2 regions of the Pseudoalteromonas sp. 1_2015MBL_MicDiv genome follow, and region 1 is predicted to be linked to the other one. Evidence: predicted binding sites of a transcription regulator. Region 1 holds the regulator's gene; the other holds the start of a gene.
What was found. Region 1 encodes sigma-54, which starts transcription at its own class of promoters, with help from an activator protein. Its sites were predicted from a motif close to GTTGGCACGNNNNTNGNNT; they were not measured.

Region 1 (11,567 bases):
TCATCATGCACCTCAAGTAATGCATTCGTTGCACGCAGCTTTTCAATCACAGGTTCAAGTGAATGAAAATCAGTATTCTTACAAAGTACCTCACCGCCAGCCATTGCAGCCGCCACTAAAAATGTACCTGTTTCAATTCTATCTGGCAAAATACTATGCTCACAACCCGCCAAGCGCTCAACACCCTCCACTTCGATACGGCTAGTACCTGCTCCAGTAATTTTAGCCCCCATTGCAATTAAACAATTAGCTAAATCGATAATTTCAGGCTCACGCGCGGCATTATCAAGTATGGTTTTTCCATCAGCAAGCGCTGCTGCCATCAGTAAATTTTCAGTAGCACCAACACTAACCATCTCCATAAAGATTTCAGCGCCTTTTAAGCGACCATTTACCTTTGCATTAATATAACCATTTTCAACGCTTATTTGTGCGCCTAAGCGCTCTAAACCTTGAATATGGATATCAACAGGACGAGCACCAATAGCACAACCACCTGGTAATGAAACCTGAGCTTCACCAAAGCGTGCCACTAAAGGGCCTAGTGCAAGCACAGAAGCACGCATTTGTTTAACGAGCTCGTAAGGGGCAAGCGTCTGATTTACCGTTGCGCCATCAATAATAAGTGTGTCGCCTTGCCAATTAACATCTGCACCTAAAGTTTTTAATAGTGCTTCGGTGGTAACAATGTCACGTAAACGTGGAACATTAGTAAATGTACTTTTACCATCAGCAAGTAAAGCAGCAAACAAAATAGGAAGCGCTGCGTTTTTAGCACCAGAAATAGTAACTTCACCAGCAAGTGAAGTGCCACCTTGAATTACAAATTGATCCATTTAGGAGGCCTTACTTATTGCGGTAAAATAAATTTTTGTTCACGTTTCCACTCTGTTGGAGTGAAAGCGCGAATAGAAACTGCGTGAATTGTGCCATCTGAAATTGTATTCATCAACGGACCATAAACTAGCTGTTGCTTTTTAACACGGCTTAAACCGTCAAAGCATTCACCAACTGCAATTACTTCATAATGACTACCATTAGCTTTTACATGCACTTCAGCTAATTGAAGTTCATCGCGTAATAATGTTTCGACTTGGCTAGTTTCCATAACTCTCACTCAAATAGGGTTGTAACTTGACCCAACTGCATTAAATTTTGCAATTGTTCAGGTGGATTTTGCAATTCAAGACGAATGCCTTGCTGCTTAAATTCTGCAAAAGAGTGAATTAACCAAGCTAAGCCCGCTGTGTCAACCCTTGATACCTCACTAAGGTCAAAATAAGTGGTTTTATGCTTAGTTATTAACTTATCGTTCAAAAGCCGTTCATTACTAATGGAATTTCGAGTAAGTTCACCACTTACTCGAAACTGCTGTTCATCAACTTGGCTAATTGCCAATTTAGTCATTCGAGCTACTGCCTCTAAATTGAACAGGTAACTTACTCTTTTGCTCTAAAAGGTTGCTTACATTGTCAATACCTTGCTGACGTAAAATACCTTGTAGTTCGCTTTGTTTGGCGTCTAATAAACTAATACCTTCAGCAATCATATCGTAAGCTCGCCATTCACCATCGCGATCTTCACGAACTTTAAAGTCTATTCTGATATCAGGTTTACCATCTTCAAGAATTTTAGTTTTAACAACAACGACATCTTTACCTTTAAATGGTTGCTCAGCACCAAACTCAACTTTTTGATTTGTATATTGTGTAAATACACCAGCGTAAGTGGCAACTAAATACTCTCTAAATACACCAATAAAGCGCTGAATATCTTTAATCGCTTGGGCTTTTTCAGCTTCATCTGTAATTGCTCGTACTTTAGATACTTCACTACCTAACACGCGAAGTGCTGCATATTTGTAGTCAATATAAGGCATTAATTCTTCTTCAACAATGACACGAAGATGCTCTTGATTTTTAATGATTAATGGCTGATCTTTTTTGATACGTGCAAATGTGTTATCCGCGACTTGGCGTACCATTTTGTTTGGATCATTTAGTTTAACATCTGCAGCACTTACGCTTTGAGTTAGCGTCATTGTGCTAATTGCTACAATAGCTAGAAACTTTTTCAACATAATAATTACTCACTACCTTGGTTGAATAAAAACTGCCCAATTAACTCTTCAAGTACAATGGCAGACTTAGTATCAGTGATTGAATCACCGTCACCTAACGCTTTACTGTCTACACCAAATAAATCATCAATTGCTTCGTCTTGCTTATTTTCGGTTACGACTTGACCTAAACAGCGTTGCTCTGCTGAATTAGGAGAAATAACAGGGTGGATACCTAGATACTGCTCACCTAAAATACCCGATGTTAAAATTGAGATTGAGCTCGTGTCTGAAAAACGACATAAATACTGTGCATCAATGGTCATATTAACCACTGGCAAGAACTCCTGTGGATGAACATAAATTGACTCTACTCGACCAATAACGACTCCGCCCACTTTTACTGGTGCACGTGCCTTTAATGACCCTATGTTTTCAAATTTAGCATTAAGTGTGTACGTCTCGCCTGAGCCGCTAATACCTGAATTGGCGACTTTAAGCGCAAGCATAGCAAACGCTAAAATTCCTAACGCCACAAAAAAACCAACTAAAATTTCTAATTTCCGTGAATTCATTATCTATACCCTATTAGCTGGTAAACATTACCGCTGTCAAAATAAAGTCAAACCCTAAAACCGCCAATGACGAATGAACAACCGTTTCGGTGGTTGCTTTACTGATCCCTTCAGAGGTCGGCACACAGTCATACCCTTTATAAAGTGCTATCCAAGTCACCACAATGGCGAATACAAAGCTCTTAATAATACCGTTTAGTATGTCTTGCTGAAATGATACTTGTGATTGCATAATTGACCAAAAGCTACCCGTATCAACACCAAGCCAATCAACTCCGACTAAATGAGCACCAATAATTGCCACTGCTGAAAATATCACCGCTAGTAACGGCATACTTATAAAGCCTGCCCAAAAGCGCGGTGCAATAATTCGTTTTAGTGGATCAATTGCCATCATTTCCAATGATGATAACTGTTCTGTTGCTTTCATTAAGCCTATTTCTGCAGTAAGCGCACTGCCCGCTCGCCCTGCAAATAATAACGCTGTAACAACAGGCCCGAGTTCTCGTAATAAACTTAATGCCACTAATGGCCCTAAACTATCCTCTGCACCATACCCAACTAATACCGTATAACCTTGTAATGCCAAGACCATACCGATAAATAAACCTGACACCATAATAATGAGCAAAGATTGCGAACCCACCATGTAGAGCTGACGAATAAGTAGAGGTGTACCCTTTTTAAAGTTAGGTACATTTACAAGTGCGCCAAAAAGCATATAAGTTGAGCGACCCAGAGCCGCAAAACGACCTAGCGTCTTATGCCCTAATTTTTGAAATAAATCCAACATTATGCTTTTTCTCCAAGCAACTCATCTGCATATGTTTGAGCTGGAAAATGAAAAGGCACGGGACCATCAGACAACCCTTTTAAAAACTGTTGCACTAAAGGAGACTCATGATTGCGCATTTCGTCAGGTGTTCCACAACCAATTACACCCTGATCAGCGATAATAATAACGTGGTCAGCAATACTCATTACCTCGTTAACATCATGGGTTACAATTAAAGAAGACAAACCAAGCACTTCGTTGAGTGACTTAATTAATTTAACCAACACCCCCATAGAAATAGGATCTTGGCCTGCAAATGGTTCATCGTACATTATAAGTTCAGGGTCGAGCGCAATAGCACGTGCCAGAGCTGCGCGCCTAGCCATACCTCCCGATAATTCAGAAGGCATTAAATCTTTCGCTCCGCGTAGCCCAACAGCTTGCAATTTCATTAGCACAACCAACCGAATTAGGTCTTCACTCAACTCAGTGTGCTCCCTAATTGGGAACGCTATATTATCGAATACCGACATATCAGTAAACAACGCACCACTTTGAAATAACATGCTCATTTTAGTTCGCGCTTCGTAGAGTTCTTTGCGCGACATATTTGGGATACTACCACTTTCAAATAAAATATCACCGGAGTCAGGCTTAAGTTGACCGCCAATTAAACGCAACATGGTCGTTTTACCAATTCCGCTTGGCCCCATAATCGCAGTGATTTTACCTTTAGGAACGCTAAAGCTCATATTTTTATATATGCTTCTATCGCCTCTCGAAAAGCTAACATCCTTGACTTCTACTATTGATTGCGACAAGTCGCTCTCCATAACAATGTTCACTAGTGCACCTATTTTAAAGCTTTTTTAACCAAGATGGAAAAAACAATTCGTAAGATTTTGTAATACACTTGCAAAAAGGAGTATAAGACTCGTTTATAACGGCTTAACTGCAGCTTAAGGTGCTGATATAAGCGCCTTAAAATATTATTCAACAAGTTATTGTAATTAGAGTTGACCTGACTCTTTTATTTATACTTTCACCTTTGCTTTTGTTACTATTCGCGCCATCTGTATTTTGAATAACTGGCTTAATATAATGGTTACCTCGTTTGTTATTTTAATTCTTGGTTTTGCGGCTCTTGTTTGGAGTGCAGACAGGTTTGTTTATGGCGCAGCGGCACTTGCAAAAAACTTTGGCGTACCAACCCTAATTGTAGGCTTAACTGTTGTGGCAATGGGTTCGTCAGCCCCAGAGATGATGGTTTCCGCTTCTGCAGCGCTCGCAAATAAAACAGATACTGCAGTTGGTAACGCTGTCGGTTCAAACATAACAAACATTCTACTTGTGTTAGGTATTACAGCGTTATTTAGACCTCTGTCTGTATCTTCAAGTACATTAAAACGCGAAATGCCACTGGTCTTGCTGATATCATTCGCTACCTGGTATATTTTTTCAGACAATTATTTTTCATTAGCCGAAGGTGTCGCCTTACTTATTGGCTTTATCGTGTTTATAGGCGGTTTGATTATTATTTCACTGCGCGCAAAAAACCAAGATGACCCATTTATAACAGAAGCCTGTGACGACGTACCTAACGATGTACCAACTAAAAAAGCGGTATTTTGGTTAGTTATTGGCATGGTTCTACTCCCTGTTAGCTCACATTTTTTAATTGGTTCAGCAGTCGACATAGCTAAATACTTTGGCCTAAGCGATCTAGTCATTGGCTTAACTATTATTGCCATTGGCACGAGCTTACCGGAGCTTGCAGCTTCAATTGCCGGTGTATTAAAAAATGAAGATGATTTAGCTCTAGGCAATATTGTTGGTTCAAACATTTTTAATATATTGGCTGTGTTACCGCTCGCAGGTATTATTAATCCATCCATTATCGATCCGTCAGTAGCGAGTCGAGATATACTCATTATGATTGGTGCAACATTTGCTCTTATCATCATGTCATTGAACTTTAGAGGCACCCAACGCATCAATAGAGTGGAAGGTGGCTTATTGCTTATCGCATTTTTGGGCTACCAAGGGTATATTTTTAGTCAAGTAGGGTAAATAATGACGACGCTGAACTTTATCGAACAGGGTCTTCGCGTTCTCAATATTGAACGCCAAGCACTTAATGACATAGCGCAATATGTAGATGAAAATTTTCATCACGCATGCCAATTAATGTTTGACTGCGAAGGTCGAATTATTGTTATTGGCATGGGTAAATCAGGCCACATAGGTAATAAAATTGCAGCAACACTTGCAAGTACAGGAAGCCCTGCCTTTTTTGTACACCCAGGCGAAGCTAGCCATGGCGATTTAGGAATGATCACCAAAAACGATGTTGTCATGCTTATTTCAAACTCAGGTGAGACGAGTGAAGTTTTAAATATTATCCCTGTTTTAAAACGCCTTGGCGCAAAAATAATCGCCATGACAGGCAATACTAAATCGACCATGGCAACACATGCAAATGTACATGTATGCATTAAAGTAGAAAAAGAAGCATGCTCTTTAGGGTTAGCACCAACGGCGAGCACTACAGCGACTCTTGCTATGGGCGATGCGATGGCAGTGGCTCTGTTAGAAGCTCGTGGTTTTACCGCCGATGATTTTGCGCTTTCTCACCCTGGGGGCAGTTTAGGCAAACGATTATTACTAACCTTAAAAGATGTTATGCACAGCGGCGCAAATACACCTATTATTAGCGTCTCACAAACCGTAAAAGATGCACTTATTGAAATGTCAGCCAAAGGCCTTGGTATGACAGCCATTGTTGATAAAAGTAATCAGCTAGTGGGATTATTTACCGACGGTGATTTACGCCGTATTTTAGAGCAAAGACTAGATATTCATACAACACAAATAGACCTTGTTATGACTAGGTCATGCACAACAGCTACACAAGATATTTTAGCTGCTGAAGCGCTTAATATAATGGAACACAAACGTATAAATGGCTTGATTGTTGTTAATGAGCAAAACCAGCCTATTGGCGCACTAAATATGCAAGACTTATTAAAAGCAGGAGTATTATAAATGCAATTTGAAGAACTCTATCAACCGCTGAGTGCTGATGCAAAAGCACGTGCTAAAAAAGTAAAATTACTTATATGCGATATTGATGGTGTATTTTCTGATGGCCGAATTTATCTTGGCAATCAAGGTGAAGAGCTCAAAGCATTTAATACAAAAGATGGTTTTGGCATTAAAGCGCTTATAAACAGTGGCTTTGAAGTGGCTGTTATTACTGGTCGCCATTCGCAGATAGTGCAACAACGTATGACCAGTTTAACAGTACAACATATTTATCAAGGTCAAGAAAACAAGCTTATTGCTTACGAAGAGCTAAAAAACAAGCTTCACCTAAGTGATGATCAAATTGCCTACATTGGTGATGATGGCCCCGATATGCCGGTAATGGAATTAGTCGGGTTTGCCGTTGCAGTTAACGATGCTCACCCACTAATCAAGCGTTTATCACATTACACGACACAGATGCTGGGTGGTTTTGGCGCAGTGAGAGAACTAACCGACTTACTTATGCTAGAGAACGACAAACCACTTACTAGCAAAGGTACTAGTTCATGAATACAGCGCGCATAATTTTAAGCGTTTTATTCATCAGCTGTATGGTTTGGCTTTGGTACCCTTATTTTGCACAAACAAATATGACAGCTCAGGTTGAAGCTGAAGTTATCGCTAAGCCTGATTATATTGCTATTGAGCTAAAACAAACGGCCTATGATGAAAATGGTAAAATTAATCATAAAGTTACAGCTGCTAAAATGGAATTATATCAACAGTTAGGCTTTACCTTTTTTGAAAAGCCCATTTTCACCTTATATAACGAAAAACAAACATGGCGAATAAATGCAGACGAAGCAACGTTATATGAAGGAAAACAATTAATTTTAGAAGGTAACGTGGTTGCCAAGAATCTTACTGATAATGCAATGATAGACAAGATTAATGCGGATAATATTCAAGTAGATATAAAACTACTCACGATGCGTTCAGAGCAACCCGTTATTGTTACGGGACCCAATTTAAAGATCACCGGTAAAGGCCTTGAAGCCGATTTAAAAACTGAAGTGATAAAACTTATTAACCATACGCGAACTATATATTATGACCAATAAAATTTCAAAAATACTTATTATTCCGACACTTATACTAGCTTTCAACCTTAGCGCTGCTGAACAAGCGATTCAACCTGCAGCGAATCAAATATCAATAAGTGCCGACAAACAAGAAGGCCAATTAAAAGAAAACGTCGGAATTTTTGAAAAAAATGTTGAGATTATTCACGGCAACCGCCGTATTACAGCCGACCGTTTAGAAGTACATAAACGTGATGAATTAGGCGATAATAAACAGCTACTAATTGCAACTGGTAGCCCTGCATATTTCGAAGAAAAACAAACTGACGGCACTATAATGAGCGCCAGCGCAAACGAAGTTCGTTATGATGTAGCTAAACGATTTTTAACCCTTATTGGCGATGCACAAGTATCGCAAGCGGGTCAAAAAATAAATGCCAAGAGTATTACTTACGATATGCAACAGCAATTAATTAGCGCTGAAAAAGACGAAAACTCAACCGATCGTGTGCATACTATTTTAGTACCTATTGAGACTAAAAAAGAAAAAAACGATAAAGGTCAGCCATGAGTACATTAAAAGCAGAACTATTAGCTAAAAGTTATAAAGGCCGTGAAGTTGTAAAAAATGTAGGTCTGGAAGTAAAGGCTGGCAGCATAGTCGGGTTACTTGGCCCTAATGGTGCAGGTAAAACCACAACGTTTTATATGATTGTAGGCCTTGTACCTAGTGATAAAGGCAAGATTTCTATCGACGATAACGATATTACTCTTTTACCTATGCATAGTCGTGCTAGATTAGGCATTGGTTACTTACCCCAAGAATCATCAATTTTTAGAAAGCTTACTGTTTATCAAAACTTAATGGCTATTTTAGAAACACGTAAAGAGCTAAATAAGCAAGCAAGAGAAGACACACTTAACAATTTATTAGATGAATTTAGTATTCAGCACATTCGTGATAGCCAAGGTATGGCATTATCAGGAGGCGAGCGTCGCCGAGTTGAAATAGCGCGAGCACTAGCCGCTGATCCTAAATTTATATTGCTTGATGAGCCTTTTGCTGGTGTTGACCCTATTTCAGTGTTAGATATAAAGAAAATAATAGAACATCTTAAAAATCGTGGTATTGGTGTGTTAATTACCGACCATAATGTAAGAGAAACTCTTGATGTTTGCGAAAAAGCCTACATAGTTTCTCATGGTGAGTTAATTGCATCAGGCACTCCAGAACACGTATTAAACGATAAAACAGTACGTGATGTTTATTTAGGCGAGCAATTTAGGCTGTAACATTTACGCCATGTCTTTAAGCATCTGCTAGTATTAATTATAACAACATAAAAGGATTGTTAGAGATACATGAGGCAATCATTACAGCTGCGCATGGGCCAGCAACTTACAATGACTCCACAGCTGCAACAAGCAATTCGCCTGTTGCAACTCAGTACATTGGATCTCCAGCAAGAAATACAAGAAGCACTCGACAGCAACCCCCTATTAGAGGTTGAAGAGCAAGATTACGCCGAAGATTCTGCTGGTAAAAACGAGCAAAAAGCAGATAACGACGATGTCACTGTTAGCGCAAATGCTGATGATGTTCCGAGCGAATATGAGCAAGACAGTGGTGAAGCACTTGCTAAAGATACGCTAAGTGATGAAATGGCTATGGATGTTAGTTGGGATGAATATATGAGCGCAGCCCCAGCATCATCATCAGGACCAATGCCTGAAGATGAATCTATATACCAAGGCTCCTCAACTGAAACGCTCCATGAATACCTAATGTGGCAACTACAACTGACTCCCTTTAGTCCTACCGATGAAGCGATTGCGATTGCGATTGTTGAAGCCGTCGATGATTCGGGTATTTTAACGCTGAGCTGCGAAGAAATTTTAGAAAGTTTTAATCAAGAGAACGAAGAAGACAACGAAGTTGAACTTGACGAAATAGAAGCTGTTTTAAAAAGAATTCAATTGTTTGACCCTGTTGGTATTGCAGCACGTAGTTTACAAGAATGCTTATGTATTCAGCTGAACCAATACGATAAAGAAACACCCTATATTAATGAAACAAAAATGATTTTAACCGAGCACATTGATCTATTAGCTGCTCGCGACTATCGTACATTAATGAAAAAAACAAAGCTCAAAGAAGAAGAGCTTAAAGAAATAATGACTTTAATACATACTCTTAGCCCAAAACCGGCGGATACTATAGTTAGAGAAGAATCTGAGTATGTAATTCCTGATGTATCGGTGAAAAAAATAAAAGGTCGCTGGGTTGTTGAACTAAACCCAGATAGCATGCCTAAAATCAGAGTCAACAGCCAATATGCAGCAATGTCACGCACCGTTAAATCAAGTGGTGATAGCCAGTTTATTCGCTCGCATCTACAAGAAGCTAAATGGTTTATTAAAAGTTTAGAAAGTAGAAACGATACACTATTAAAAGTAACTAATTGTATTGTTAAGCAACAACAAGGTTTTTTTGAGCATGGCCCAGAAGCCATGAAACCAATGGTTTTAAATGATGTAGCAGAAATGGTCGAAATGCACGAATCAACTATTTCACGCGTAACAACTCAAAAATATATGCATACACCTCGCGGTATTTTTGAGCTTAAATATTTTTTCTCAAGCCATGTAAGTACTGAAAATGGAGGCGAATGCTCATCAACAGCAATACGCGCTCTCATTAAAAAATTAATCGCAGCAGAAAACTCAGCAAAACCATTGAGTGATAGTAAAATTGCAGATATATTAGCTGAGCAAGGAATAAAAGTAGCGAGACGTACAATCGCAAAGTATCGCGAATCTCTAGCTATTCCACCGTCAAATCAGCGAAAAAGTTTGATTTAAGACGCTAAACAAAGAGGGTAATGCTTATGCAACTAAACTTAACTGGTCGTCACGTAGAAGTAACTGATTCATTAAGAGATTATGTAAATACCAAATTTGCGAAGCTAGAAAGACACTCAGATCATATTAATAATGTTCATGTCATTCTTGATATAGAAAAATTAAACCAAAAAGCTGAGGCAACGATTCATGTAAGTGGAGCTGAGTTATTTGCCTCTACTGAACATCAAGATATGTACGCCGCCATTGACTCGCTGATTGACAAGCTCGATCGCCAAGTTATTAAACACAAAGAGAAGCTTGCTCGACACTAATATTATGAAATTAAGTTCACTTATATGCCAGGACTGCAGCAGAGCTGCGGTCCTTTTTAATAGTAAAAAAAGAATTTTAGAGTTCATCAGTCAACTTGCTCATGACAAGCTCCCATATCTTTCTCAACAAGATATTCTCAGCGCCTTAATGAATAGAGAAAAACTGGGAAGCACTGGTATAGGAAGAGGCATTGCAATCCCTCATGGGCGAATGAGCGGCGCAGAAGAGCCCTTAGCACTCGTATTAGTAAGCGAAACACCTATTAATTTTGATGCTATAGATAATCGCCCTGTTGATATATTTGTTGCTCTCATCGTACCTGATGGCGATAACCAGCAGCACTTAAAGACGCTCGCAACGATAGCTGATAAACTAAATAATAAAGATTTTTGTAAACAGTTACGCAGCGCAAAATCAGATACTGAGCTGTATCAAGTTATTGTAGAACAATCGTAATTAACATAATGGGTGATAAATGGAATTAATTATCATAAGTGGCCGTTCCGGTTCTGGAAAATCGGTTGCTTTACGCGTAGTTGAAGATTTAGGTTATTATTGCGTAGATAATATTCCAATTAATCTGCTACCTTCTTTAGTGAGAAGTGTATCTGATAACTACGACAAAATTGCAGTTAGTATTGATGTCCGTAATTTACCAAAAGAGCAAGATGAATTTAACGATATCCTTGAATACTTACCTGGCTTTGCTAAACCGACTCTGTTTTATCTAGACAGTGAGGATCAAACATTAATTAAACGTTTTTCTGAGACTCGCCGTCTACACCCGTTATCAGTTGACTCATTACCTCTTGATTTAGCTATAAAAAAAGAAAAAGAACTACTCGATGTTCTCACTACTCGCGCTGACTATA
Region 2 (11,567 bases), on a different replicon from region 1:
TGCTAGTAGCTATACAAATAGGCACAGCTAAATTGTTAAGTACGTCTTTTATACCGTCAGTCGTGGTTAGTCCGGTTTCAAATTCGTTTAACAGTGCCTCGCGGTAGTCACCTTCAAAGCTTTCAGGAAGAGTGACATTAAATGCATCCGCTATTTTTTGGCTTACTGTTTTAAAGTTGCAGCCTAAAAAATGTTGCTGTACATAAGCGCGGTCAATCTCAACGCCTTTTTCAACAAGCATATTAATGAGTACTTGTGCGCTTAAAATTTCGCTATCAATAACAACGCCATCACAATCAAATATCACTAGCTCAATATTAGTATTCATCTTGTCACCTTATTCAAACTGTTTGGTTTAGCTAATTTAAGCATAACGAATTAAGCGCGATTAATATTGTGCAACTTTTTAGTACAACCCAACCATGGGCATAAGCCCACAGATTGAGCATATTCCCTTTATTGCGCGAATATGTCAACACGCTGTAAGTATAAAACGCACCAACGTGGTGAAAATACCGCCAGATAAAACTAAACACCTTTGTATTTAATAAATTTTATAAAAGCATATTGCGACTAAGGTCGTAGTAAAAAAATTACATTAATGTAAAAAGTGTATCTGCAAATTCATTTCATCTATTTTACAAATCACATCAATCTAATTAATCAGTTTTACCGAAGTTAATAAAATTAATACTATCGTTAACAGATTAACAGCCTGCACCACTGCCGGCACTTTTAAATAGATGAGGTCGACAATGAATACTCAAATAAACAAAACAAAATTAACACTCACTGCACTGGCACTTGCAATAGCATTACCGGCAAGCGCAGCAACAACTCTTACTAAAGATAACGGCGCGGCTGTTGGCGACAACCAAAATTCAATGACTGCTGGCGAGCGCGGCAGTGTATTACTAGAAGACGTGCAACTAATTCAAAAACTGCAACGCTTTGCACGTGAGCGTATTCCTGAGCGTGTTGTGCATGCTCGTGGTACTGGCGCACACGGTGTGTTTGTAGCATCAAAAGAGCTAGATGATTTAACAATTGCAGCACCGTTTGCACAAGCTGGTAAAGAAACAGACGTATTTGTTCGTTTTTCATCAGTAATTCACTCAAAAGGCAGCCCAGAAACACTGCGCGATCCACGTGGCTTTGCAACTAAGTTTTACACAGACCAAGGTAACTGGGATTTAGTAGGTAATAATTTACCTGTGTTCTTTATTCGCGATGCAATCAAATTTCCAGACATGGTTCACTCTTTAAAACCATCTCCGGTTGATAACATTCAAGATCCTAATCGCTTTTTTGATTTTTTCTCGTATGAACCAGGTTCTACACAAATGCTAACGTGGGTTTACAGCGACTACGGTACACCAGCAAGTCTTCGTAAAATGGATGGTTGGGGTGTACATGCATACAAAATGATTAATAAATCGGGTGATGTTAAATACGTTAAGTTTCATTGGGTAAGCCAACAAGGTATTGATAACCTTGACGCAAAAGAAGTAGCTAAAGTGCAAAGCCAAGACTTCCAACACTTAACACGCGACCTTTACAGCGAAATTGGTAAAGGCAACTTCCCTAAGTGGGATCTATACATTAAAACGCTTGATCCGTCGCAGCTTGATGATTTTGATTACAACCCATTAGATGCAACAAAAATGTGGTTAGACATTAAAGAAACTAAAGTAGGAACAATGACCCTAAACCGCATGCCAACTAACTTCTTCCAATCTACGGAACAAGTAGCAATGGCACCGGCAAACATTATTCCAGGTATTGAGCCATCAGAAGACCGTTTATTACAAGGTCGTATGTTTTCTTACGCTGATACACAAATGTACCGCCTAGGTGCTAACCACCAGCAATTGCCAATAAACCGTGCAAAAGTTGAAGTGGTTAACTACAACCAAGACGGCGCAATGAATATTGGTAACACTACAAGCAATGTGAACTACCAGCCAAGCCAAGAAAACGTAGCTGAAAACCCAATTGCACGTAGAAGTAACACAGAGCTAAAAGGCTTTGTACAACAAGCCGCGATTAAAAAGCAGCAAAACTTCGCGCAAGCAGGTGTTATATACCGTGGTTTTAGCAAGCAAGAACGTACAAACCTAATTAATAACCTAGCAGGCGATTTAGGCAAAGTGCAAAACAGCAGTGTTAAACACAAAATGCTTAGCCACTTTTACAAAGCTGATAGTGAGTACGGTACACGCTTAACTAAAGCTGTAAAAGGCGATATTAAAATGGTTAAACAACTAGCAGCTAACTTATAAGCAACTAGTTAAAAGCAATTAGTCCCAACTAAATAGCTATTTAAACCACAACCATGAGGAAGGAATAAACCCCTTCCTCTTTTATAAGAGGCAATGGTTATGCGTAATTTATTAATTATAGTCGCCCTACTGCTAAGCTTTACCAGTAGCGTTTACGCTCAAAATACATCAGATACACAAACACCCAGTACGCAAGTTGAAAACCAACATTCTGCAAAAACTCAATACCAAAGCTTATTTGCTTATTATTTTGCCGCAGCACGCACAAACGACACCGCAGTAATAGAGCAATTTGTAGATGCTGGTATTCCTATCGACAGCTACAACAACAAAGGCTACACCGCGTTAATGATTGCCACTTATCACGGTAATAAAAACACGGTTAACACGCTTTTACACTTAGGCGCTAATGCCTGTTTAGAAGATAACCGTGGCAACACAGCGCTAATGGCCGCTATTTTTAGAGGTGAATTTAGTATCGCTAAAACGCTCGTATCACTTGATTGCGATAACGCGCATCAAAACAAAGCCGGTCAAACAGCCGAGCAGTTTGCACAAACATTTGGTCAACAAAAAGTTATAGAGTTACTAGCGCAGGTAAATAATGCAAAATAATCTGCACGCAACAAAAAGCCCTAAAATAATAGGGCTTATTTTTAATAAAATTAGTCTTATGTTGCAGACACTATTTAAGGTTGTTTAGGCTTTTCTCGCGTTACAAAGTAGCAAATTAGCGAGCCCACTGTTACCAGCACAACCCCTTGCCAAAACGAAGCACTCAGCGTAATAGATAAATACAACGCCGAAATAATAGTAGAAAACACCGGTGTAAAGTACGAAAGCGTACCCAACAGCATTAAGTTACCGCCAATAATAGCTTGATTCCACAGTGCATAACCGCTCCCCACGACTACACCAGCTAATAGCAATGTTATGCTTGAGCCCAGTGAAAACGTTAATGGCGCTTCATTACTAAGACCATATTGCGCCCACAAACTCATTGCCGTAACAGCAAAAAATAACGTAATGGCATTTTTACCATTACTCAGCTTTTGCGTTACTACGCAATAAATAGCCCATATAAACGCTGCAGCTAATGCCATTAAGTAAGTAGCAGGATTATCAGCAAAGTTAGTAACAAGCGTATCGAGTGACATTTTTTGATCGCCCGTAATACACCAAGCAACGCCTAAAAAAGCAATGATCATGCTTGGGTAAACCCAGAAACTTACTTTTTTACGACCAATAATAATAGAGAGCAATATAGTCAGCGTGGGCCATAAATAATTAATAACCGCCATTTCCATTGCCTGATGACGACTATTTGCCATACCAATAGAAAGCGCCAAACAAATTTCGTACGCTACAAATAATAAAGTACCTACTACCAAGTAACGTTTTGAAAACCCACTAAACTTGGGCACTCCCATAACCAAAATTAAAAATATCGCACTGACAGAGTACATAGCCGCCGCACCACCAATGGGGCTAAACAACTCAGAAATATCCCGTAGTAATGCAACTAAGCAACTCCACAGTAATATTGCAGCGACTCCATACAGTGTATATTTATTTTTGCTTAAAAACTCCATATTAAACCTAAAGTACTACTCGTAAATTTGAAACTAAACTAACAGTAATTATTTAATTAAACAATAAGGGTCTGTTGTTCTTTCAAGGTTAAATTTGCAGCAGCCTGTTTGGTATTTAGGCAAGGCAGAGCCTATATAGTGTGGTTATTCCCCATTAATGGGCGATAACGTAGCATTAATGCCAAACAGGCGCTGCCCAAAGGGCTGACGAATCCCCAAAACGTGACAGGCACAGCAATTTATGATCTTATGTAAATCACCACAACCCACATAAGTCACAACTGCTATGCCTGACACATCAGTTTGCCATAAGTACTTTAAACATGCATTAGCGCCATTCAATAATGCCAGAGTAAAAACATTACTAAGCTGCAGTAATGCATTAATTTCGGGCAATAAACTTACCTTAACTGAAATCGGCAGAAATTTGTCTGGCGCTGTGGATGTAAAACATAAAATAAAACGCGTTGATCGCTTCTTAAAAAATACTCACCTCTACAATGAAAGGGTCGCTATCTATAAAGCATTAGCTCATCCTATTATCGACTCTTTACCAATGCTTGCAATTGCCGTTGACTGGAGCGGTGCCTGTGGTCACGACTATCACTTACTGCGAGCAAGCTTACTTGTGGATGGGCGCTCTATCGTGATTTATAACATGATTGTTGAGCAGAAGAATTTTGATAGCCCAGCAACCAACAGCCTGTTTTTAGATGAACTTTATGAAGTGCTTGGACGACATCCTAGTGTCTATATTGTAACAGACGGCGGCTTTCTTACGCCTTGGTATAGTAAAGTACGCGAACTTGGTTGGCATATGATAGGTCGATTAAGAGGCTCAATGAAGTGTAAACTAGCCATGCAATCACAATGGCATACATTAAAACAACTTAGGGCTGGTGCCAGCGATATACCAAAGGCGTTAGGTCAAGCAAGACTAACTCAGTCCAGCCCGACAGCATGCGATGCATTTTTACACGTATATCATGGAAAAAATAAAGGAAGAAAAGGAAAAAGCAGATTTACGAAAGATACAAAAATGTATCAAAACTTAGCGAAAGAGCCATGGTTACTCGCGACATCAGACAATACAATGACGAGTAAGCGAGTAGTTGGTTTATATAGTAAAAGAATGCAAATAGAGCAAAATTTCCGCGATGACAAAAGTTTGAGATATGGTTTTTCGTGGCGTTTTAGTAAAAGCACCGGCATAAATAGAATAGGAATATTATGCTTGATAGCCACAATAGCGAGCACTGCGTTATGGTTTATAGGGTGTGAAGCAGAAAAAAGAAAGTGGCATATAAAATTTCAAGCAAATAGTGTTAAGAATCGCCGAGTTCTTTCATTTTTAACCTTAGCCAAGCAAGTCATAAAGCTATGTAAGAGACGTATTACACAAAGCTATATAGAAAAAAGTTTAAAAAACTTTATTTCTAATTATCAAAAAGAGGCCGCTGGATAAAGTGGGGATCCCTCAGCCCAAAGGGTTCTTCCTAGGGGCTACTTACTCTTTGTTGCTCGGTTTTTACTTAGCCCACTAGGTTACAAACCTCGCACCGCGATTAAATAGCCCCTAGTTTGAACAAATTTTAATCCGCAAAGATCAACAGACCCTAAAGTTAATAGCTTAAACCTCTCGTTTGTTTTTAGCATTCACCTTTTTTAGTAATTGACCTTTTGGTCAGTAAAGCTACAATCAATCAATACGTTAAACACGCAAACTCTATAATGACCACACAAATAAAGCCAAATAAAAAAGAAGTGACACGCGAGAAAAACCAAAAACTAATTTTAGATGCCGCCGAGCAATTGTTTTCGCAATTAGGTTACGACGGAGCAAGTATGAGCATGGTTGCTAAAGAAGCGCAGGTGCCAAAAGCTAATATTTTGTATTACTTTAAAAGTAAGGATGGTCTGTACGAGTCTGTGATCGACCGCATAATAGCTAATTGGAACTTAGGGCTTGATAACGTCACAATTAACGACGATCCAGCTACCGTGCTTTATAACTATATTAAAAGCAAAGTAATACTCGCCGTAAATCAGCCAATGCAATCTCGCTTATTTGCCAGTGAAATACTGCGCGGTGCACCTTATTTACAAAACTACTTTAGAACCAATACCCGCCCTTGGGTTAAACAAAAGGTTGATGTACTTCAAGCATGGATGGACGCAGATAAAATGGATAAGGTTGATCCCTACCATTTGCTCTTTACTATTTGGTCTACCACGCAATATTACGCCGACTTTCAGGCTGAGGTTTTACTCGTAATGAACAAATTAGAGTACGACGAAACCGATGTGGCACAAATTACGCAATCAATTGCCCACATAATTTTAAAAGGTATTGGTCTTAAAATACCTGAGCAAAGTGAGACTTAACCCATGACATCCTTTACTACACCCGATTTATTTGACGATCATCGCGATAACGTGCAAGTAGCAGACAGCGGCCTTTATCACTTTGGTAAAAAAACCACGTTTTATGGCAAAGTAGTTACCGTTACCTGCCCAGAAGACAACTCTTTTGCCGCCGATATATTGCATGAAAATGGTAAAGGTAAAGTGTTAGTTATAAACGGGTTTGCGAGCAAACGCTTTGCGTTTATAGGCGATATTATGGCTGAGCGTGCCCTAAATAATGGCTGGGAAGGCGTAATAATAAATGGCTGTTGCCGAGATATTGAGATACTTGCCACGATGAACTTACCTGTAATGGCGCTAGGCTCTACACCGCGTAGTACCTTAAAGCGCGGCTTTGGTGATAAAAACCAAGCTGTTACCATGCTTAGCACCACTATTGAACCTAACGATTGGGTTTACGCCGATATTAACGGTTTAATCATCAGTAAAACGCCCCTTATTTAGCACTCAAAACCATATAAATAGAGACCAACTTGGTGCACCTACGCACCAAGTTGGTTTGTTTTAGCTCATTTTAATCTCACTATTTCTACAGCCCACATTTACAAACCTCATACAACCCAATAAAACCTGACCAGTTGGACAGGATTTTAATTTATGGCATTCCTCTTGCTTAGGTTTTAAACAATATAATAAGCTAAACGATTAAAAAGCGGATCAGGCTCTGTAAAATAAAAACAAGATGTTACGCAGTGAGCTGAAAAATAATAAAAATTAATCCGTCTTTTTAATCACTCTAAATCTGAACTGCTTGGTCAGATTTTTTATAACGAGTGGTGATATGAGTACCAAAAATAATAATACGACCGGTATTTTTTGTGACCATGGTCCTACCCTGTGGCAAACAAACCAATCTGGTCTACTTGCAAACAATCGCTTAGCTGTAAAAGATGTATTTGCAGTAAAGGGCGAGCGTAACAGCGCAAGCAACCCACACTGGTTTAAAACAGCTAAACCGGCTCAAAATACGGCAAGCTCGGTTACTAAGCTCATGACCGCTGGTTGTAACTTTATAGGCTTTACCCACACAGACGAACTGGCTTATAGCTTAGAGGGTAATAATATACATTATGGCGCTGCGCAAAATCCTAAATTAAAAGGGCATGCCTGCGGTGGTTCGAGTATGGGGTCTGCTGCATCCGTTGCTGCAAACTTAGCTGATATTGGCTTAGGCACCGACACTGGCGGCTCAATTAGAATACCCGCCAGCTATTGTGGTTTATATGGCATAAGGCCAAGCCATAACGTGGTTGAAAAAGACGGCCTAATACCGTTGGCTCCGCCTTTTGATACCATAGGTTGGCTTACCCAAAGCGCCGAGCTATTAAGCGATGTAGGTAATGTACTGTTACCAAATCAAGCTATTAATAACGTTGATACCTTAGTTATTTGCGAGCCGTTATTTGAACTCGTTGACCCTGCTTTACAAGCCCCACTTAAAAAATTGCTTGAAAAAACCAAGCCTAATTTTAAACACCATAAAGAATTTGAACTACCTAACAGCAGCTTATTAAACGAACTGGCTGATAGTTTTAGAATACTGCAAGGGCGAGCAATCGCAAAAACGCATAAAGATTGGCTTCAATTGCAGGGGCAACTTCCCCAGTTTGCTCCAGCAATTGCGGCACGTTTTAATATGGCGCTTGCCCTAACTGATCAAGAAGAACAAGAAGCACTAAAAGTACAAACCCAATGGCAAACACTAATAGCTAAAAACCTAAATACAAACAGCTGTTTATTTTTGCCAACCACACCCACAACCGCACCTAAATTAGGCGCCGACACAAGCGCCTTACGCATGCAAATTATTACGCTTTCGGCAATTGCAGGGCTTAGTGGCTCAGCGCAAGTGCATTTACCGCTGGCTGATTTAGCAAATGATCATCCGTATGGTTTTTCATTAATGATGAGCCACGGTAACGATAAAAGCCTACTTGCTTGCGTTAAGCACCTAGCTGCACACTTTAAACAAGGCACAACGGCATGACCACACACAACATTGCATTTACCGCATCTCATTTTTCGGCCACTGAGGCGGGTATAAATATACTAAAACAAGGCGGTACAGCTACCGAGGCTATGGTAGCGGCTGCCGCTGCGATTAGCGTTGTATATCCACATATGAACTCAATTGGTGGCGACAGCTTTTGGCTTATCGATAACCCAAACCAAAAAACGCCTACCGCTATTGACGCCTGCGGCCGCGCAGCAACTAATACAACGCCCTATAACACGCTCACGCAAATACCAGAGCGCGGCGGATTAAGCGCACTAACTCAAGCGGGCACAATACGCGGCTGGCAAAAAGCGCTTGAACTAGATGAGCACGCAGCACTACCACTGTCAAAAATTTTAGCACCTGCTATTGAACTTGCTCGCGAGGGTTTTACCGTTACAAAAAGCTTGCAAGCAGGCTGCGAAAAGCTAGCCGCTGCTAACAATACCAATGAGGCGTTTAAAAACCTCTACATACCCAATGGCAAGCCCTTACAAGCAGGTCAACATTTTAAAAACCCTAAACTTGCAGCAACGTTTGAATACCTAGCAAAGCATGGTTTAAACGCATTTTATGAAGGCGCACTTGCCAACTCATTTGCCGCCGACTTAGCAAAAGCAGGCAGCTCAATTACAGCAGGTGACATTGCAAATACTAAAGCCGAGGTAGTTACTGCGCTAAATGCAAACCTCAGTGGTATTGATTGCTACAACTTACCCGCGCCAACACAGGGCGTGCATTCACTACAAATAATTGGTTCCGTAAATAAGTTAAAGCATTTAGCTAAAACCGATGCCGACTGGACGCACTTAATTGTTGAGGCAACTAAGCAAAGCTTTACGCATCGCCCTACCCTTTGGGCTGACCCTGATGTGTTAGGGGATGATTATAAAAACGCACTAACCGATAATCGCTTAAGCGAACTTGCTAATAATATTGATATGAGTAAAGCCAAAAAATGGCCATTTAACGCAGAGCCTGGCGATACTGTGTGGATGGCAGCCAGAGATAAAAACGGGCAATTAGTCAGCTTTATTCAAAGTATTTACTGGGAATTTGGCAGCGGAATATTAATGAGTGAAGGCGGCTTTGTGTGGAATAACCGTGGTTTAAGCTTTAGTTTAAACAATCAAGATACCAACGCCCTTGCTCCAAATAAAAAGCCCGCTCATACACTTAACCCAGCACTGGCAAAGTTTAGCGATGGTCGTCGACTTGCTTACGGAACAATGGGCGGTGAAGGGCAGCCACAAACTCAAGCCTCTGTTTTTGCAGGCTATGCGTGGCGAAATAAATCAATAAAACAAGCAATTAGCGACCCTCGTTGGTTACTTGGACGCACATGGGGCGATACAAGTACAAATTTAAAAATTGAAAAAGAGTTAGTTTTTCATATAGAACATGAATTAAATCAACGTGACCACGATTGGGTAAGCGTTGATAATAATAACGAAATGATGGGGCACGCTGGGGCTATTTTAGATACACCTACAAGCCTTGAAGCTGCAACAGATCCTCGTTCAGATGGACGTGCAACAGTAACTACAGCAGGAACACAATGTCAGAAATAATAAATCAATGGCCAATTATAGTAGCCTTAATAGCAACCGGTATTTTTGCCGGTATTTTAGCAGGACTTTTTGGTGTAGGCGGCGGTATTGTTATCGTCCCTGTGCTGTATTTTTTACTGCAAGGTTTTGGCGTAAGCCCAGAGTCGGCAATGATGATAGCCACCGCTACATCACTTGCAACCATAGTACCTACTTCGCTTTCATCTATTCGCTCGCATCATAGCAAAGGGAATATTGACCTTGCGCTAATAAAATACTGGGCACCATTTATTTTAGTTATGGCCGTTGTAGGCAGCTACTTAGCGCACTCAATACGCGGTAATGCACTGGTACTTATGTTTGCCTGTATTGCTATTTTAGTCAGTTTAAACATGCTATTTAGAGCCGGCGCACCCGCGCTTGTAAAACAACTACCAGGTAAATTTGGTCAAGGCGTTATGGCAAGTATTGTAGGTGGTTTGTCGGTAATGATTGGCATAGGCGGCGGCACTATTGGCGTACCTATGCTAAACGCATTTAATGTACGTGCCCATGTTGCAGTAGGTACTGCGGCCGTTTTTGGTTTATTGATTGCGCTACCTGGCGTTATTACTTTATTAAGTATTGGCACAACGCCAACCGATGCTCCCCTAGGTACGTGGGGGTTGGTTAACCTCCCTGCCTTTTTTCTTATTATTCCGCTAACTATTTTATTTGCGCCTATTGGCGTAAAGATTGGTAGCAAACTGGATCAAAAACAACTAAAACGCGCCTTTGCCGTTGTCTTAATGATAACCGGCGTACGCATGCTTATTCAGACTCTGGGAGCCTAAAATATGTTTAATAACACGCAAGTTCAAACCTTAAACCCACCACAGCGTTTATTAATGGGACCAGGCCCAATTAATGCCGACCCTCGTGTTTTACGTGCTATGTCGGCGCAGCTTATAGGTCAATACGATTCAGTAATGACCGGTTTTATGAACGAAACCATGGCACGTTACCGCGAAATTTTTAAAACAAAAAACGAATGGACCATGCTAATAGATGGCACATCGCGCGCTGGGATTGAAGCCGTACTGTGCTCTATTTTGCGCCCAGGCGATAAAGTATTGGTGCCAATTATGGGGCGTTTTGGGCATTTACTGGCTGAAATTGCAGAACGCGTTGGCGCAAAGGTGCACACAATAGAAGTACCGTGGGGCGAAGTGTTTACGCCAGAGCAAATCGAAAAAGCCATTGTTGATGTAAAACCCCATGTACTTGCTATGGTACAAGGCGATACATCCACCACCATGAACCAACCTCTTGAGCATATTGGCGATATTTGCCAAAAGCACGATGTACTATTTTACTGCGATGCCACCGCATCTATTGTGGGTAACGAACTTCCTGTCGATGAATGGAAACTCGATGCACTTTCGGTTGGCCTGCAAAAATGTTTAGGCGGACCTTCTGGGTCAGCGCCATTGACACTAAGCGACAAATGCGCCGAGTGGATCCAAAAACGTAAAAAGGTAGAGGCAGGTATTCGCACGGCCGATCATATCGACGGCACAGAGCCATTTGTACGCTCAAACTACTTTGATTTAGGCATGATAATGAATTACTGGGGCGAGGAGCGCCTAAATCATCATACCGAAGCCACCAGCATGTTGTATTGCGCCTCAGAATGTGCTCGCATTGTTATTGAAGAAGGCGTGGATAACTGCGTAGCGCG

Region 2: AOR04_RS19140 (amidase family protein) is a predicted target of sigma-54. The motif match lies at 6,898-6,916, and genes of this name have one in related genera.

The regions. Positions count from the first base shown of each region.
Region 1 covers NZ_CP012737.1:3,184,555-3,196,121, forward strand. Annotated here, with positions in the region: gene murA (UDP-N-acetylglucosamine 1-carboxyvinyltransferase) at 1-836, opposite strand, end outside; gene AOR04_RS14235 (BolA family protein) at 851-1,108, opposite strand; gene AOR04_RS14240 (STAS domain-containing protein) at 1,114-1,407, opposite strand; gene AOR04_RS14245 (MlaC/ttg2D family ABC transporter substrate-binding protein) at 1,400-2,080, opposite strand; gene mlaD (outer membrane lipid asymmetry maintenance protein MlaD) at 2,086-2,634, opposite strand; gene mlaE (lipid asymmetry maintenance ABC transporter permease subunit MlaE) at 2,648-3,427, opposite strand; gene AOR04_RS14260 (ATP-binding cassette domain-containing protein) at 3,427-4,242, opposite strand; gene AOR04_RS14265 (calcium/sodium antiporter) at 4,511-5,479, shown strand; gene AOR04_RS14270 (KpsF/GutQ family sugar-phosphate isomerase) at 5,483-6,454, shown strand; gene kdsC (3-deoxy-manno-octulosonate-8-phosphatase KdsC) at 6,455-7,006, shown strand; gene lptC (LPS export ABC transporter periplasmic protein LptC) at 7,003-7,557, shown strand; gene lptA (lipopolysaccharide transport periplasmic protein LptA) at 7,547-8,089, shown strand; gene lptB (LPS export ABC transporter ATP-binding protein) at 8,086-8,811, shown strand; gene AOR04_RS14295 (RNA polymerase factor sigma-54) at 8,881-10,380, shown strand; gene hpf (ribosome hibernation promoting factor) at 10,407-10,694, shown strand; gene ptsN (PTS IIA-like nitrogen regulatory protein PtsN) at 10,699-11,151, shown strand; gene rapZ (RNase adapter RapZ) at 11,171-11,567, shown strand, end outside.
Region 2 covers NZ_CP012738.1:357,568-369,134, reverse strand. Annotated here, with positions in the region: gene AOR04_RS19175 (HAD family hydrolase) at 1-328, opposite strand, end outside; gene AOR04_RS19170 (catalase) at 756-2,282, shown strand; gene AOR04_RS19165 (ankyrin repeat domain-containing protein) at 2,382-2,897, shown strand; gene yddG (aromatic amino acid DMT transporter YddG) at 2,972-3,874, opposite strand; gene AOR04_RS19155 (IS4 family transposase) at 4,161-5,339, shown strand; gene AOR04_RS19150 (TetR/AcrR family transcriptional regulator) at 5,606-6,259, shown strand; gene AOR04_RS19145 (putative 4-hydroxy-4-methyl-2-oxoglutarate aldolase) at 6,263-6,745, shown strand; gene AOR04_RS19140 (amidase family protein) at 7,083-8,288, shown strand; gene AOR04_RS19135 (gamma-glutamyltransferase family protein) at 8,285-9,868, shown strand; gene AOR04_RS19130 (sulfite exporter TauE/SafE family protein) at 9,856-10,680, shown strand; gene AOR04_RS19125 (pyridoxal-phosphate-dependent aminotransferase family protein) at 10,684-11,567, shown strand, end outside.